Regions from separate parts of the Shewanella sp. DW31 genome, predicted to be linked through region 1. Evidence: predicted binding sites of a transcription regulator. Region 1 holds the regulator's gene; each other region holds the start of a gene.
The links. Region 1 encodes LexA, which represses DNA repair genes until DNA is damaged. Its sites were predicted from a motif close to TACTGTATNNNNATACAGTA; they were not measured.
Positions count from the first base shown of each region.

Region 2: the regulator LexA is predicted to act here: its motif matches at 1,688-1,707, upstream of dinB (DNA polymerase IV).
Region 3: the regulator LexA is predicted to act here: its motif matches at 1,907-1,926, upstream of recN (DNA repair protein RecN).
Region 4: the regulator LexA is predicted to act here: its motif matches at 1,698-1,717, upstream of dinG (ATP-dependent DNA helicase DinG).

Region 1 is NZ_JADWMP020000005.1:78,951-83,170, reverse strand. It holds gene coxB (cytochrome c oxidase subunit II) at 1-258, opposite strand, end outside; gene GWI56_RS06035 (SulA-like leucine-rich domain-containing protein) at 661-1,173, opposite strand; gene lexA (transcriptional repressor LexA) at 1,170-1,790, opposite strand; gene plsB (glycerol-3-phosphate 1-O-acyltransferase PlsB) at 1,951-4,220, shown strand, end outside.
Region 2 is NZ_JADWMP020000012.1:47,331-51,550, reverse strand. It holds gene GWI56_RS11655 (LysR family transcriptional regulator) at 1-543, shown strand, start outside; gene dinB (DNA polymerase IV) at 588-1,664, opposite strand; gene bfr (bacterioferritin) at 1,868-2,335, opposite strand; gene bfr (bacterioferritin) at 2,345-2,818, opposite strand; gene nqrM ((Na+)-NQR maturation NqrM) at 3,072-3,296, opposite strand; gene GWI56_RS11630 (FAD:protein FMN transferase) at 3,312-4,220, opposite strand, start outside.
Region 3 is NZ_JADWMP020000011.1:35,956-40,175, reverse strand. It holds gene GWI56_RS10975 (phosphatidylglycerophosphatase A) at 1-81, shown strand, start outside; gene recN (DNA repair protein RecN) at 218-1,876, opposite strand; gene GWI56_RS10965 (AEC family transporter) at 2,005-2,967, opposite strand; gene lldR (LysR family transcriptional regulator LldR) at 3,258-4,157, shown strand; gene GWI56_RS10955 (DUF3319 domain-containing protein) at 4,179-4,220, opposite strand, start outside.
Region 4 is NZ_JADWMP020000003.1:110,733-114,952, forward strand. It holds gene dinG (ATP-dependent DNA helicase DinG) at 1-1,674, opposite strand, end outside; gene GWI56_RS04015 (DNA polymerase II) at 1,812-4,220, shown strand, end outside.

The DNA.
Region 1 (4,220 bases):
AGCGATTTCAACTTTAGTGCTTTCGTGAAAGTGGGACGCGACAGCGCCTTTGGATTTTCTGTGGTTGATCATGGCGTAAATCATGACGCCAAAGACCACTAGGCCTATTGCGCAGCAGATATACAAGATGGTCATGTGCAAGTGATAAACCTTGCCACTGATCTCGGTCACGCCAGGGGTCATGTTGAACCGCATGTCCGCGGCGGTCAACGGTGGTGCGAAAAGCACCACGAGTAAACAATACAACAATTGCTTCACAAGACTTCTCCTCTGCCAATTGCGAATAGCAACTACAAAGAAGAGCAACACAGTAAGTCTCAACTCTATGCAAACTCTTCAGTTCCCAAAAAAGCTTTTTTGACTTCAACGTGCGTTGGCGGCTGTTACTTTTAATCAAGTATTGTTACTGCTGGTAATTAGCCACGCTGGCACATACTGCTGAAATAAATCTGTTCTCTATTTTTAGTGGCGCTTCGAGTTCGATAAATACTCGATTCATTGACCACGGAAGGTGATATATCATCACCGACTTAACCAACCATACTTGCTGTTTAAATATTGATCAAGATCACTTATTTATCTAATTATCTGAAAAATTGCCAAAAAAAGCCTCACATTCATAGGTGAGGCGGCTTTCAAGGTAAAAAATTAAATGAATATTTAGTGTACAGAGCTAAAAAAAGATTGCTGACCGAAGAGATTGCCTTGCTCAATGCGTACGTCGGCATGTAAGTGACTGTTTACGTCTTCAAGCACTATGCCCATAGCTCGGGCACTTTTAGCCACGATTTGTAGGCGTCGATTATCCCGCGCATCTAATGATTGAGTCCAAGTAATGACTGCACTGGACGTACCACTTGTCAGGGCTTTTTCCATCGCCCACAGGGTTTCGACTTCATCTTTAGCATGTACCAGCAAGACTCTATCCATACGCACACCTGCACTGGCGAGCATTTGCTTGTAGCCAATACTTGGTGGGTTGATGAGCACTAACCAACGGCCCTGTTGGCTTAACTGAGCGAGTTGTGCACTCAGATGAATTAATTCTTGGCGACCTTGAGTCTTAGTTGGCATGCAGGCGATGGGCGCATGGTGCCAGTCATAGTCGGCATCACGGACTTCATCGAGCCACAAGCCCGGATGGCGGGGGGCATTGCCAAGTAGTTTATTCATAGCCAATCTCCATTACGGATCACACCGACGGCGAGTCCTTCAATTGTTAAACTTTGGAAGCCTAAATCCACTTTAATCGGGGAGTAATCTTCATTTTCGGCATGTAGATAGACCACATTACCTTTTTTTTCGAAACGTTTAACAGTGACATCGTCATCGACTCTAGCGACAACCACTTGACCATTTCTAGCTTGTTCTACTTTATGAACTGCCAGCAAATCACCTTCGAGAATGCCGATATTTTTCATGCTGTCGCCTTTTACTCGCAGTAAAAAATCGGCGGCGGGATGGAACATGCTTGGGTCGACTTGGTAGTACTGTTCAACATGTTCTTGGGCGAGGATAGGTTCACCCGCGGCCACTTGGCCGATGAGCGGTAAACCTGTTTCAGTCAAATCTTCGATTTCCGCAGGTAGACGAATGCCCCGAGATGTGCCTGGCATGATCTCAATGCAGCCCTTTTTCGCCAACGCTTTAAGGTGTTCTTCAGCCGCATTGGCGCTCTTAAAACCTAAACGGGTTGCGATTTCTGCCCGAGTGGGTGGCATGCCAGTATCGGCAATATTTCGTTTAATTAGCTCTAAAATTTCAGCTTGGCGTGGCGTCAAAGGTCTCATGGTGTTTCCTGTTTTTCTATACAGTTACTGTTAGTATATACAGTATTATTTGCAGCGCAAGTATTAACCACTTTTTAGCTATGTTGGAGAGAATTAGCGAATATTGCCCATAGTCTGGTATTCTATCGGGCTAGTAAACGCACTTAATTGCATAAGAATAATGCCTAAACACGACTCTCTTTGGTTGAAATCATTACGTTGGATCCAAAAACACTTAGTGCACACTATTGTGGTGCCTCAGGATCCCTTTGCCGATCTGAATCTGGATGCTTCCAGACCCCTTGTTTATGTGATGAAAACAGAATCACTCAGTGACATCGCTGCTTTGAGCGAAATAACGGCTAAGTTAGGTTTACCAAGCCCTTATGAGCCTCTAGTGGCTAATGGTGTGACTGCGCCTCGGGTTGTCTGTCTTCAAGGACGTAAGCCACTGTTTGGCGAGCGTGCTGGTAATGAGCCTTTCCTCGAATGCTTTATGCGTTTGTTAGCCGTGCATAAGGAACGTCCTGAATTAGATATTCAACTAGTACCCGTGAGCTTGTATTGGGGTCGCACGCCAGGGAAAGAAGACGACACTATGAAGGCGGCCGTATTTGAGCGGGAAAACCCGACTTGGCTGCGCAAGTGCTTGATGATTCTGTTCTTAGGTCGACATAACTTCGTGCAGTTTTCGAATGCCGTATCCCTGCGTTACATGGCTGACGAACATGGCACCGACATGGGAATTGCCCATAAGTTAGCACGGGTTGCGCGCGTGCATTTCCGTCGTCAACGTAAAGTAATGACAGGGCCTGTGCTGCCAAACCGCCAAGCACTGTTTCATTCGTTGCTCAAATCTGAGTCGCTGCGCAAGGCGATTCAAGAAGAAGCGGCCAGTAAAAAGATTTCTGAGACCCAAGCGCGCGAGACGGCTATTGAGTACCTCGATGAAATCGCTGCCGATTACTCAGACAGTTTAGTGCGTATTGCCGAGCGTTTCTTAACTTGGCTGTGGAACAAGCTTTACAGCGGGATCAACATTAAAGGCGCCGAGCAAGTTCGCCAGCTGCACCACGATGGCCACGAGATTGTTTATGTGCCTTGCCATCGCAGCCACATGGATTACCTGCTGTTATCGTATATTTTGTATTATCAAGGCATGGTTCCGCCGCACATTGCTGCTGGCATCAACCTCAATTTCTGGCCCGCGGGACCTATGTTCCGTCGCGGTGGTGCCTTCTTCATCCGCCGTAGTTTTAATGGTAACAAGCTGTACACCGCAGTATTTCGTGAGTATTTAGATCAGCTGTTTGCTAAAGGTTATTCGGTGGAATACTTCTCCGAAGGTGGCCGTTCACGTACTGGCCGTCTGTTGGCGCCGAAAACTGGCATGATCGCCATGACGATGAACAGCGTACTGCGCGGTATTGAACGTCCTGTCACACTTGTGCCAGTGTATTTAGGCTATGACCATGTGATGGAAGTAGCGACTTACCATAAAGAGTTAAGCGGTAAGAAAAAGAAAAAAGAATCTGTGTGGCAGGTGTTCGGTGCCATTCGTAAATTAGGTAATTTCGGCCAAGGTTATGTGAATTTTGGCGAGCCTATTACCCTGCAAAATTTCTTAAATGAGCGTGCGCCAAACTGGCGTGCTGAGTTGGCCGATGATCCCGAGCAGAAACCAAGTTGGTTAACGCCAGCGGTAAACGTGCTGGCTAATCGGGTGATGACGCGTATCAATGATGCCGCAGCCGCGAGTTCTGTGACTTTGACTAGCTTAGTTTTACTGGCGACAGATCAAAACGCCTTAGAACGTAGTCTGCTGGAGCGTCAGCTTGATTTGTATCTGACCCTACTCAAAAAAGTGCCTTACACTTCTTATACATCTGTTGCCGAAGGTGATGGTAAGCATTTAGTGCAGCAAGGTTTAGAGCTGAACAAGTTTGTTGTTAGTGCCGATCCTTTAGGGGAAATAGTGTCTATCGAAGCGAGTCAGGCTGTGTCTATGACTTACTATCGTAACAATATCATTCACTTATTTATTGTTCCTTCATTAATTGCGAGTTGTTTAACCCACAATGAACAGATCCTGCGCCAGCAAGTGGTTTCAATCGTTGCCGATTTTTATCCACTGCTGAAAGCCGAACTCTTCATGGGAATTAAAGACTTACCAGCCTATGTTGAGCAAGTACTGGATTTCCTGATTGGGCAAGGTTTAGTGGTTGAGACAGATACTTTAGCTGTCGTGCCTGAGCACTCAAGCCAATTATTGTTGTTAGCCAGTTCAGTGAGCGAGACTCTGCAACGCTACGCTATTATTTTCAATCTGTTAGCGAACAGACCTAAGATGGAGCGCTCAGAACTTGAGTCTGAGAGCCATTTACTCGCCCAGCGTTTAGGGGCTTTACATGGTATTACCGCGCCTGAGTTCTACGATAAAAAACTCTACGG
Region 2 (4,220 bases), on a different contig from region 1:
CATTATCCCAATATTGATATCGATTTAAGTCTGTCGAACATGAATATCGATGTCAGTGAAAACGCCATCGATATCGCCTTTCGAGTGGGCGAACCTAAAGATCCCGATTGGATTGCAAGGCCACTTACCACGATTAGCTTTGTACTTTGCACCAGCACATCGGCAACGCAGTGGCATGCGCTGCAATCCATTGAAGAGCTGGATCAGCATCCGGTTATCATCGCCAAGCCCACAAAAACGTGGCGTTTACAGCACAATAGCACAGGGCAAAATGTCGAGTTTGAACCAAGGGGGAATATCAAACTAGCCGTCGATGATATGGCGATTGCCTGTCAGGCCGTGGTGGCGGGGCTTGGGATTGGACTCATACCCATCAGCATGGCGAGTGAACAGATACGAAGTGGCAAACTCATTCAAATACTGCCCGAGTGGCAAGGTATTCCGCGTACCGCCTACTTGATGTATCGCGATCGAGACAACCTGCCCTTACGAGTCAGACTGTTAATTGATTTTATGTTGGCGAATCCACCCGAGGCTTATTGAGCCAATGCAGGCATGAGTCTGCGGCTTATCGACTCAATAAACGGCTAGAGTGCTAAATCCAGCTGAGTCTGGCCGTTTAAGCTTGTGGCGACGACAAGAGTAGAATCAGTAAGGCCAACTGAAATCCCCAATAGACGAATGCCGCGGCCTTCTTGCCTTTCCATAGCCTGTGCGAGTAGCTCATAGAACATTACAATCGAGACTTCATCGCTCCGGTGCTCAATTGTAGTCTGCTTGAAATCGTTAAACTTAAGTTTGACCACCTGTTTATGTATTTTGCGTTCCTTAGCACTGCGACTTAAACGCAAGGACAGTTCTTGGATCAAACTCGGCATCACCTGCTGGCACTGCTCTAAGCTATAAATATCCTTTGCTAACGTGGTTTCAACCCCCACTGATTTGCGCTCTCTGTCGGCAGAAATCCCCCGTTCATCTATGCCTTGGGAACGCTCAATCAACACACCACCAAACTTACCGAATCGCGCTAAGAGCTCAGGTTTAGAATAAGCTTGCACATCACCACAGGTATTGAGCCCGAGCGAAGAGAGCTTTTCGGCGGTGACTTTACCAACACCGGGAATTTTACGCAGCGATAAGGTCTTAACAAACTCAGAAAGCGTCTCTGGTGTAATGACATATTGGCCGTTTGGCTTGTTCAGATCCGAGGCGACCTTAGCTAAAAATTTTACTGGCGCGATACCCGCCGATGCGGTTAAACCCGTTTCGGTTAAGATATCGCGACGAATCGCTTGGGCAATCAAGGTCGCAGAGCCCTTATATTGTTGGCACTCACTCACATCCAAATAAGCTTCATCTAAGGAAAGCGGCTCGATTAATTGGGTATAGCGGGAAAATATTTCACGAATTTGTAGCGACACTTCTTTGTAAACTTGCATCCGACCCGGAACTAAAATCAGCTCAGGGCACAACTTAAAGGCATAAGCCGTTGCCATTGCTGAACGTACACCGAATTTACGTGCCTCGTAACTGCAAGTACTGATAACACCGCGACGGTCGCTACTGCCGCCTACGGCTAAAGGCTTGCCACGGTACTCAGGAAAGTCGCGCATTTCCACTGCAGCAAAATAGCAGTCCATATCGATATGAATAATTTTTCGCACGTTGAATTCCTCCAACGCCAAAATACTGTATATAAAAACAGTAATCAAGTATTCCTGATAGATTTGGGGCCAATAAGATGTAGCCTAGCGCTGGAAAAGAGAACAAGACAAGTGTGAGGAACAACAGACATGCTTAATAACTGAGTTTCCTAGGCCATTACACTCAGTGGCCTAGGTATTTACTCAACCTAACAATCTAAGGCTCACATCTTAGTTTGCAGGTAGTTTTGCAATCCAACACGGTCAATAAGCCCAAGTTGTTTTTCGAGCCAATACATATGGTCAGACTCTGTATCGTCAAGTAATACTTCAAGGATTTCACGTGTCTGGTAATCTTGCTTCTGCTCACACAGTGCAATCACTTTGCGCAAATCGTCCGCGACCTTGTATTCGTAGGCGAGATCATTACGTAGCATCTCTTCTACATCTTTACCTATGTTCAATGCCTCACGGGCGGCAACATTGGGTGTACCTTCGAGGAATAAAATGCGCTGCACTAATTTGGCTGCATGGGCTTTCTCATCATCTGACTCATGGGCGATACGCTCATAGAGTTCATTCAGGCCCCAATCTTCATACATATGGGCATGGACAAAATACTGATCCATTGCCGAGAGTTCTCCCGTTAGGAGTCGATTTAACGCATCGATAACGTCTTTATCGCCTTTCATATCTTGCTCCTATTGGTCGCTAATTTGCGATTGTAGATAATTTTGAATACCGGTTAGCGTAATGAGCTCTTGCTGCGACTCGAGCCAATCTAAGTGCTCTTCTTCGTCTTCGAGAATATCTTCCAGCAGATCGCGGCTCACATAGTCCTGTTCGGCTTCACACAAGCTGATCGCATCACGCAGCAATGTAAGCTGCTCTTGCACCATGGCCAGATCGCAGTCGAGCATCTCTTGGCTATGTTCACCAATGCGAAGTTTTTCGAGTTGTTGCAGATTAGGTAGACCTTCCAAAAACAGCACTCGCTCGATGAGCTTATCGGCGTGCTTCATATCTTGGATGGATTTTTTGTATTCGACGTGGTTTAACTTCTCTAAGCCCCAATGTTTAAACATGCGGGCATGGAGGAAATATTGATTGATTGCGGTCAACTCACAGGTAAGCACCCGATTCAGTTGCCCAACCACTTTAGGATGACCTTTCATAAGTTACTATCCTTGGTAAGCGTGAAAAGATTGATCTAAATCAAGCTTCTAGCCTAGTACAATTTATCGACCAACTCAAATTATCTTTATATTTCACTCACTTAATGATGAAAAGCATTCTCATTCCTGCTTAGATTAACTTGCTATCCCACTCTAATCCCAAGGATAAATCTCAAATGATTAACCCGTGTAAGAAAATACGAGGCAAAAAAATAGCCCCCTAAATTGGAGGCTATGATCGAATCAAGACTATTTAGATAATGCGGTCTTTCGTTAACTTCTCACGACGCGCTTCTTCAGCGGCCATACGACGTTTACGTTTGTCACAAGGGTCATCACAATCACACGCTTTTTCAATCCCTAGAACACCTAAACCGCCACAACTTCCTTCAACGGCTTTGCGCTTGATAAGATAACCAATCGACATGAGCAAAAAGAAGACTAACAAGATCACAAATGCCGCGATAAAAGAGGTCATGGTTTACTCCAAAAACTAAATAAGGAAAGGCTTGAAGGCGTCGCTGTAATAGACCTTAAATCCGTCGCCTTGCTTTTCGATTAGCATTATCGCCAAGTGTTCCTTCTTGGCAAGCTCCAATGATGCTTCTGTGCCCAAAACCATCATGGCCGTCGCAAAACCGTCGGCCGTCATACAATTTTGATGCAATACCGTCACGGATGCTAACTTATGATTTATCGGTAAACCAGTACGCGGATCGATTATATGCGTAAAACGTTGGCCGTCTTCTTCATAATAATTACGATAATCACCAGAGGTCGCCATCGCCATAGTACCAGGTGCAATAACCTGCTGTACGGCTTCAGAGCCATCATTGGTCGGTTGCTCTATAGCAACACGCCAAGAGCTTCCATCACCTTTGGCACCTTTGATACTCAGTTCGCCACCGATTTCAACTAAATACCCTGTCGCGTGGTATTTATCAAGAATGGAAGCGATCTTATCAACCCCAAATCCCTTCGCGATTGATGATAAATCTACATATAAATGGGTGTTGTGCTTACTTAGACGGTTGCCTTCAATGGAAAGTTCACTAATCCCTGTTTTGGCTTTAGCCGCATCAATATCAGCCTGTGTCGGAACTTTCGTTGGACGCTTATCAGGTCCAAAACCCCACAGATTAACTAAAGGACCTAAGGTAATATCAAGTGCCTTATCCGTCACTTGATATAAACGTATTCCCTCTTGCACCACTTTTATGGTATCCGGTGAGACTTCAACGCTTTGCTCCAATGGCAATTGGTTGAAACGGGATAATTCTGAATTAGGCCGATAGGTCGACATCTGGTCATTGACTAGCTCAAGGGCTAAATCAATCTCCGCTTGAAGTAACTGCGCCGTCGGCATCTGCTCATTCGGAACGACTTTAATGTGATAAGTCGT
Region 3 (4,220 bases), on a different contig from region 1:
TTTGGCATTATGATTGACGATGTGTTAGCGGGCGTGTTTTCGTTTATTTGTCTGCAAGGGCTAGTCTGGTGTGTTAGCTAACATTATCGTTAACCCGACATGTTAGTTAGCATGGCCAACAACTACCCCTTAGTTTTTGATATAGCCCCTTAGCTTGTGATATAGAGTGTGTAGATTCAAGCGTTTAGCGACCTCATCCGTTATCTGATCCATACTACTATTGCAGCAGTTCCCTTGCGTTCGCGAGGGTATTGCTGGTGATAGTATCGCCACCTAACAGTCTTGCAAGCTCTTGGATACGCTGCTCACGATCGAGCGATTTCATTGTGGTCTCAGTACTGCCTGCCTTATTAAATTTATCGACGAACATGTGTTGATGACCATTGCCCGCAACTTGCGGCAAGTGAGTCACGCACAGTACTTGGGTCGATTCCCCTAAGCTGCGTAACATGCGGCCCACCACTGCTGCGGTGGGGCCGGAAATCCCGACATCCACCTCATCGAAAATCAATGTCGGTGTGGCAACTTTCTTCGCGGTAATCACTTGGATCCCTAGCCCTATCCGTGAGAGCTCACCGCCAGACGCGACTTTCGAAATCGGTTGCAAGGGTTGGCCAGGGTTAGTGGTTACCATAAATTCGATATTGTCACTGCCATTGGCTGACATTTGCTCGGGGTGGAAATTGACTTCGATCGTAAATTTACCCTTAGGCATATTCAGTTCGTGGATTGACTGAGTCACCAGTTTGTCGAGTTCTTTAGCATAGCGGGCACGGCTTTGGCTGAGCTTTTGCGCATTGCTAAGATAAGCGGCTCTACTTGCCTCGACTTGAAGCTGAATTTCTTCAAGTTTACTTTCATCACTGTCTAAGGTGCTTAGCTCAGCCTTTAATGCTAAATGATGCTCGGCCAGTTTATTCGGGCTAACATGATGCTTACGCGCCAGTTGCATGGCTTTTGATAGCCGTTCTTCTAAATAGGCAAAGTGGGTTGGATCGAGTTCAAGCTTACTCAAATAGTGCTGTAATTCGCCTGCACTTTCTTGCACTTGGATTAAGGCATCATTGAGCATAGTGTTGATATTGCTTAATGCAGGATCGTAGCTTTGCAGGTCTTCGGCGAGGGAAATGACTCGATTGAGCAGCGACTCTATGTTGTTCTCTTCGCCTTCAGTGAGTATATCTAAGCTCGCTTGACAGGTATCAATCAACTCAGTGCCATTGGCTAAGCGTTTGTGCTCTTGCTCAATCTCATCGAACTCATCAACTTTAAGATCAAACTCATCGAGTTCTTCTACTTGATATTGCACTAATTGCTTACGGGCAATACGTTCATGCTGGGAGGCTTCGAGTTGCTTTAGATCGGCCTCAATTTGCTTGCAGCGTTGAAAACTGGCGGCAACCGTATCGATAAGCAATCTGTGGTTGGCATAACTGTCGAGCAGGGTGAGTTGATGTTCACTTTTTAACATTGCATGGTGCGCATGTTGACCGTGAATACCGATAAGCAACTGACCCAGTAATTTTAGCTGCGTCAGCGGCACTGGATTACCATTGATGTAGGCGCGTGAACGGCCATCGCTACCAATAGTCCGACGTAGGATGCACTCATCATCGAGTTCAAGATCGTTATCTTCTAACCAACGTTTTGCCAGTGGAATATCATCCAAGGAAAAGCGGGCGCTGACCTCGGTTTTATTGGCTCCGGGGCGAACACTACTGGCATCGGCGCGATTGCCTAGGCATAGGCCTAGCGCATCGATGGCAATCGATTTACCCGCACCGGTTTCACCTGTGATGCTGGTCATACCGGGGCGAAAATCCAGTTCTAAAAAACGGACGATAGCGAAGTTATTAATGCTGAGTTGGCAAAGCATAGTGAATTCCTGTCGAAAAACATACCAAACCACTGTATTGATAAACAGTATATACTGATTTTATATACAGTAAAGTGGCTTGGGTAAATAATCGGCATTATCGGCAGTAAATATTTTTAATTAACTGATTATGCATAGGTTCTTACTAAACTTTCTAAGATAGGTAAACTGAAGAAAGTGACTAAGGTGCCAAATAGAATGCCTTGAGCACTGGTTGAAGCCTGAGTGTTATAACGCTGGGCGAGTAAGTACACGCTAGCCGCGGTGGGCAGTGCGCTCAAGATCACGCCCATGATCAGGTAGTCACCACTTACTCCAAAACGGTTAAGCATAAAGTAGACGAGTGCCGGTTGGATAGCCAGCTTGAAGAGGTTGATAAGGCTCAGTTCGATAAAATTCTTGGGGCTAAATACGCTGCTATCTTTCTGGTAGCGCATCGCTTTGGCGAGTACCATGCCGATAGCAAATAGGGCGCAGGGGCTTGAGGTATTGCCTATTTGCTGGATCATTAGCGCCAGCCCTGACGGCAGTTTTATCTCTAGCGCCGAAATGCCGACGCCAATTAAGCTACCAATAACGATAGGGTTTTTACCGACCGCCATTGCCATTATGATTAAGGCGTGGTGTTGTCTTTGGGTGTTAGTGGCCAGTTCCATCGAGACTAAGGCGACGGCAAACATCAGCACGGATAATAAGCTGGCAATCGCGGCGGCGACTAAGGCACTTTGCTGCTGCGGAAAGAGGATGATGAGCAGTGGAATACCAATAAATGCCGTATTACCAAAGGTGGCATTGAGGGCTCGAATGGCGGCAACTGCATGCTGTTTAGGGTTAGCAATCAGCGAGAATCCAAGGCAGACAAGATAAGTGATCACCATAGCTGTGCTGTAGCCCGCAATAAATCCCCATTGCAAAATTTCATCAATCGGTTGCTGCGCGAGGGCGATAAGCATGATCGCGGGGAACGCAATGTAGTAGACATATTGGTTCAGCACTTGATCCGTATCGATGGGCAAGAGTTTTAGTTTTTGCACTAGTGTGCCGAGCAACATGATCCCGAAGACGGCAAACAGAGGGGTTAAAATGGTCATTTCCCTCACTCATCCTTACGATTAAATTTGAATAAACTCGCCCACCGTCGTCATTTTACTGTCGCTATGATTCTTGGTGGACAGAGTTACAGCACTTGCTTCTTTTTATGTCACTTTAGAGCCAGATTTAGCGCCAGCGCAGTAAAACTCGCCACAAAATAACATACCATTTCAATCTAAGGCTATTGCGCTATGGTCGTATAAGTGAATAATTCAATGTTTAAAACACAATCACTTAGTGAATTTAGCGTTTTAACGTCAATACCCAATATGTGAAATTAGGATATGCAATGAGTGATGATTTAGGCGCTGAACTACAACTTGTCTATCTTTTTGTGCATTTAGTCAATGCGGGCAGTTTTTCGCAGGCGGCGAAGGAGCTCGATATGCCCATCGCCACTGTGAGCCGCAAGTTAGCGAAGTTGGAAGAGAAGCTCGATAAACAGCTCTTTATGCGCAGTACCCGCAAGTTACGATTGACGGAGGAAGGGCTGGCGCTCTTTCAACGCTACCAGAGTGTGGTTGCTCAATTTGATGAACTAAGTGGTTTAGGCAGTGATAAACCCGAGGGAACCCTGCGCATCGCCGCACCGATTTCGATTATTTCCATTGTGTTTATTCAGGCATTGAATGAGTTTGGCCGTTTGTATCCAGATATCCGTTTGCACATTTCCCAGAGCAATGAGTTAGTCGATTTGATCGACAAAGGCATAGATGTGGCGATTGTTGGCGGTGCTCAGCCTGATTCTTCTTGGGTGTCGAGTACCTTAGGCGAGCTCGACTATTGCCTGTTTGCCACACCAGAATATTTGGCTCAGGCACCTAAACTTGAGCATCCCGATGATCTTGAAGCCCATCAACTGATAAAAGTCTGGCCGCTGTTTAATTGGCATTTAAAGCATCCAAGCGGCGAGTCTTTTTATTTTAATGGCCCGACTAAGCTCACCCTCACGGACTTACACGGAGCGATTCAGGCTACTTTAGGCCATGGTGGGATCTTGTATGGTCCTGAACTATTTGTAAAACAGCAGATTAAAGAGGGAAAACTTAAAGTATTACTGCCTGAATGGATTGGCGAACAGAGGCGAATTTCGATTTTATATCATCAGCGCAGCCAGCAGCCGCTAAAGGTAAGAGTCTTTATTGAGTTTATGCAGTCAAAGGCGCCAGAGTTATTTTCTATGCGTTGATTTATTGAGGAGAACTGATTTTTAGCGTCTTTTAGGTTTTACGGTGTTTTTGCTCATGGTGTT
Region 4 (4,220 bases), on a different contig from region 1:
GATAAGTAGCTCAGTGGTGAGTTTACCTTCAAGTAATTCAACCACTTTTTCCATCTGCCAGTAGGAGGCGAATAGCACTAAGGTTGCCATTTCGCCTTCAATAAGGGTGATGATTTGTTCGGCAAGTTCAGCCGTATAGGCATCATCCGTCGGCTCAGTGCGCATTTTGGGTAAATAAAGTGTCGCATTATTGGGGTAATCGAAGGGCGATTGTAAGGCTAAATAACGACTGCCATCGTTGAGTGACAAACCTACTTGATGCACGAAATGGTCAAAGTTATTGAGTGCGCGCAGCGTGGCGCTACATAAGACTACGCCTGCGGCCTTTTGCCACAGCATGGATTCCAGCATAAAGCCGACTTCGATAGGTGAGGCGCTAAACAGATAATCCACTTGTTTACCTGTGATGAACTCAACCCAGCGCGCCATAGGTGCACCTTTATGTTTATCTTCCTTGGCCATCATCTTCCACAATTTTTGTAGATTCTCGAGCCTTTGCAGCATAAATCCAGTTTCGGCCAATAGCGCTTCGGATTGATGTTTAGGAATGTCGCCATCTTTAATCGCTTCGGCCAGCAGTGACAGCATTTTATTAAACTGTTTGAGGGCTAGATTAGAGGTAACAGCGAGGTTTTCGGCGAGAATGAGTAATGAGTCCGGCAGTTTGCCGTGCTCAAAACGCAGACGGTTTTCAGGATTGGCAAAGTGCTTTGTCTGGGTATCGCAGTAGTGGGCCACTTGATTGAGCTGGGCGATAAGATCGCCTAAATGATCTTGCATCGCCTGCGCGGGGGCAATGATATTGTTGCTCTTTATTTGGTTTTGTAACTTTGCGCAGGTTTTACCAATTTTTTCGAGCCAGTCGCAGGCACCCCTCAGCGTGGCCTGCGCACTGGAGAAATCCCTCGCCACAATCGGTAAGTGATGTGCCTCGTCGATAACATAAAACACGTCTTCGGGATCGGGCAAAATCACGCCGCCACCTAATTCTAAATCGGCAAATAACAAGCTGTGGTTGGCGATGAGCACGTCCCAGGTATCAACATCTTCGCGGGCTTTATGGAACGGGCAATTTCTGTGGCTGGCGACTTGACGATGACAGCTGTGTTTGTCGCAGGCGATTTGTTGCCACAGGTGATCGGGCAGCGGCACGGCTAAGGTATCGATTTCGCCGTTCCAGCGACCTTCGTTATAGTCTTTTAACAGGCCATGCATCATAGCCACTTGGCTATTGTCAGGTTTAGTTTGCCACATGGCCATTTGTGTACTGTTGTCGTCACCGATGAGCATCGCCAGTTTCGATAGACATACATAACGTTGTCGACCTTTAACTAAGCCAAAACGGAAATTTAAGCCGGATTGCTCAAGAAAAAAGGGTAAATCTTTATGCAGTAATTGTTCTTGCAAGGCGACGGTTGCGGTAGCGATGCAGACCTTTTTCTTGCTCGCTAATGCCAGTGGAATGGTACCGAGGATGTAAGACAATGATTTACCGATCCCAGTGCCTGCTTCGACCACAATGATGCGCCTATCTTTATCATAGTCGCCGGCGAGGGTCTTAGAGATTTCCGCCACCATATAGTTTTGTTCGCGGCGCGGCCTAAAATTAGGCAAGGCGGTAGCGATATCCTTATAGATGGCGCGGATCTGGGTTTTTACATTGTCAGGTAACATGCGTCACTACTTTATCGAATTAATGCTGTACATAATAACAGTGATTGCATAGCCTAAGAAACTTTTCTGCCATTTGGCGGCATTTAAATTGAGGAACCATCTAAATTGACTAGCTATGCGATTTGGGAACCCATGTGATGAAGTCAGAGGCTACCGCGGCCGTTAGTGTACAAGGTCGAGTCTTAACACGCCATGCGATTCATCGTCATGGGAGTTTAGTGTTGCAGTATTATCTGGCTACCGCCCAAGGCCCTGTGCTGGTGGAAGTGCAAGGCACTGAACACATTTGTTTTTGTCATCAAACTGATGTCACGGCTTTGCAGTTGCAAACGCCGGGTCAAGCATTGCGGTTTGTACCGTTAGCACTCAAAAGCTTTAAAGGCGGCGCGGTTAGTGGTGTTTATGCTAAATCTAGCAATAGTTTACGTACCTTACAGCGCATCGCTAAAGATGCCGACATCCCTTTATTTGAAGCCGACATTCGCCCTGAACAGCGTTATTTAATCGAGCGGTTTGTGGCACTTGATGTGGCGTTTTTAGGGCATTTCTCTGCGCCGACTAGCGACAGTCTTGAGGCTAACTCGCTGCCCGTGTTTATCGCCGAGCGGGCTAAGAGTATTGCCCCTTTAACGGCTGTACATTTGCGCTGTATTTCACTGGATTTTGAATGTAGTTTTGAAGGTTTACTCTATTCAGTTGCACTATATGGTCAATACAGTGGCCGAGACGAAGAGCAAGACAGTCTCAAGCAGACTTATGAAAAAGTGATTATGGTGGGTGAGGCTGAATCAAACTCTCCCGAATATATTGAATGGGTGGCCGATGAGGCTGCACTCATTCATCGATTAATCGCGTGGTTCCATGAGTTTGATCCTGACTTTATTATCGGTTGGTCAGTGGTGAGTTTCGATCTCGCGCTATTGTCACGCCGTGCATTATTACATCGTATTCCGCTCACCATTGGCCGCGGCGGGGCAAAGCTTGAGTGGAAAGTCGATAATAAATTTCGGCCAGAAACCTTAGTTTTACCGGGCCGTGTGGTACTCGATGGTATCGATTGGCTTAAAGCCGCTTTCTATCATTTTGAGCGGTTTTCGTTGGAATTTGTTTCGCGGAAATTATTAGGTGAAGGCAAGGCCATTCATAACGTGGATAATCGCGTTGAAGAAATTGATCAGCTGTTTAAGGCCCACAAACAAGCATTAGCGCATTACAATCTTACTGACAGCCGTCTGGTGTGGGATATTTTTAGTCATACTCAATTATGGGAGTTCGCCCTCGCGCGAGCTGAACTAACAGGTTTAGAGTTGGGGCGGGTTGGGGCTTCGGTGGCGGCATTTAATCATTTGTATTTACCGCATCTACATCGAGCAGGTTACGTCGCTCCCGATGCTCCTGCGAGTGATGGGATCGAAAGCCCCGGTGGCTATGTGATGGATTCTGTACCGGGACTTTATAAGCATATTTTAGTGTTCGATTTTAAAAGTCTATATCCCTCCATTATTCGTACTTTTTTGATTGACCCTAAGGGATTAATTGAAGGTTTGCAATTGCCCGAGTCTGACTGTGTTGCGGGGTTTCTCGGTGGCCGTTTCAGTCGGCAACAGCCCATTTTACCTAAGCTTATCCAAACATTATCTGAGCAGCGCGAAAAGGCCAAAAGTGAGCACAATGCGCCTTTATCCCAAGCGATAAAAATTATCATGAACTCGTTGTATGGGGTTTTAGGTTCTCAAGGTTGTGTTTTCCACGATGCAAAGTTAGCAAGTTCGATCACTATGCGTGGCCATCAAATCATGAAACAAACCCGCGCATGGATAGAAGAGATGGGCTATCAAGTGATTTACGGCGATACGGATTCGACCTTTGTCTGGCTTGGCAGCGAGCCTGATCTCTCAGACATTAACGCCTTAGGTAACACTCTGGCGCGGGAAATTAATGCTAAGTGGCAGGCTAAGATCGCTGAAGATCATCAAGTTGAGAGTTTTCTCGAGTTACAGTTTGAACGCCACTATGAGCAGTTTTTTATGCCGACCTTAAGAGGGTCGTTAGAAGGCAGTAAAAAACGTTATGTTGGCGCGTGGCGTAATGCGAGCGATGAACTTGAGCTTACTTTTAAAGGTATGGAGCAAGTGCGCAGTGATTGGAGCCCTTTAGCGCGCAAAGTTCAAGAGTCACTCTATGAACGGATGTTTAACCAAAGGGATATCAGTGTTTATTTGGCCAGTGTGTTTGAAAAGCTGCTTGATGGTGAGTTGGATGATGATTTGGTATTTCGCAAACGTATGCGACGCAATATTGAAGATTACACGGCTAAATCTTCTCCCCATGTTAAAGTCGCTCAACAATTATGCGACTTAACAGGAGATGCCTCTTTTGGCAAGCGTGGGGCGCAGATTGATTATCTGATTACTGTAAATGGACCGGAATCCTTACTGTACAGAACGTCACCAATTGATTACCAATACTACATTGATAAGCAAATTGGCCCTATTGCCGAGCCTGTTTTTTCGATAATGAAACTAAACTACATGGATATTGCGTCA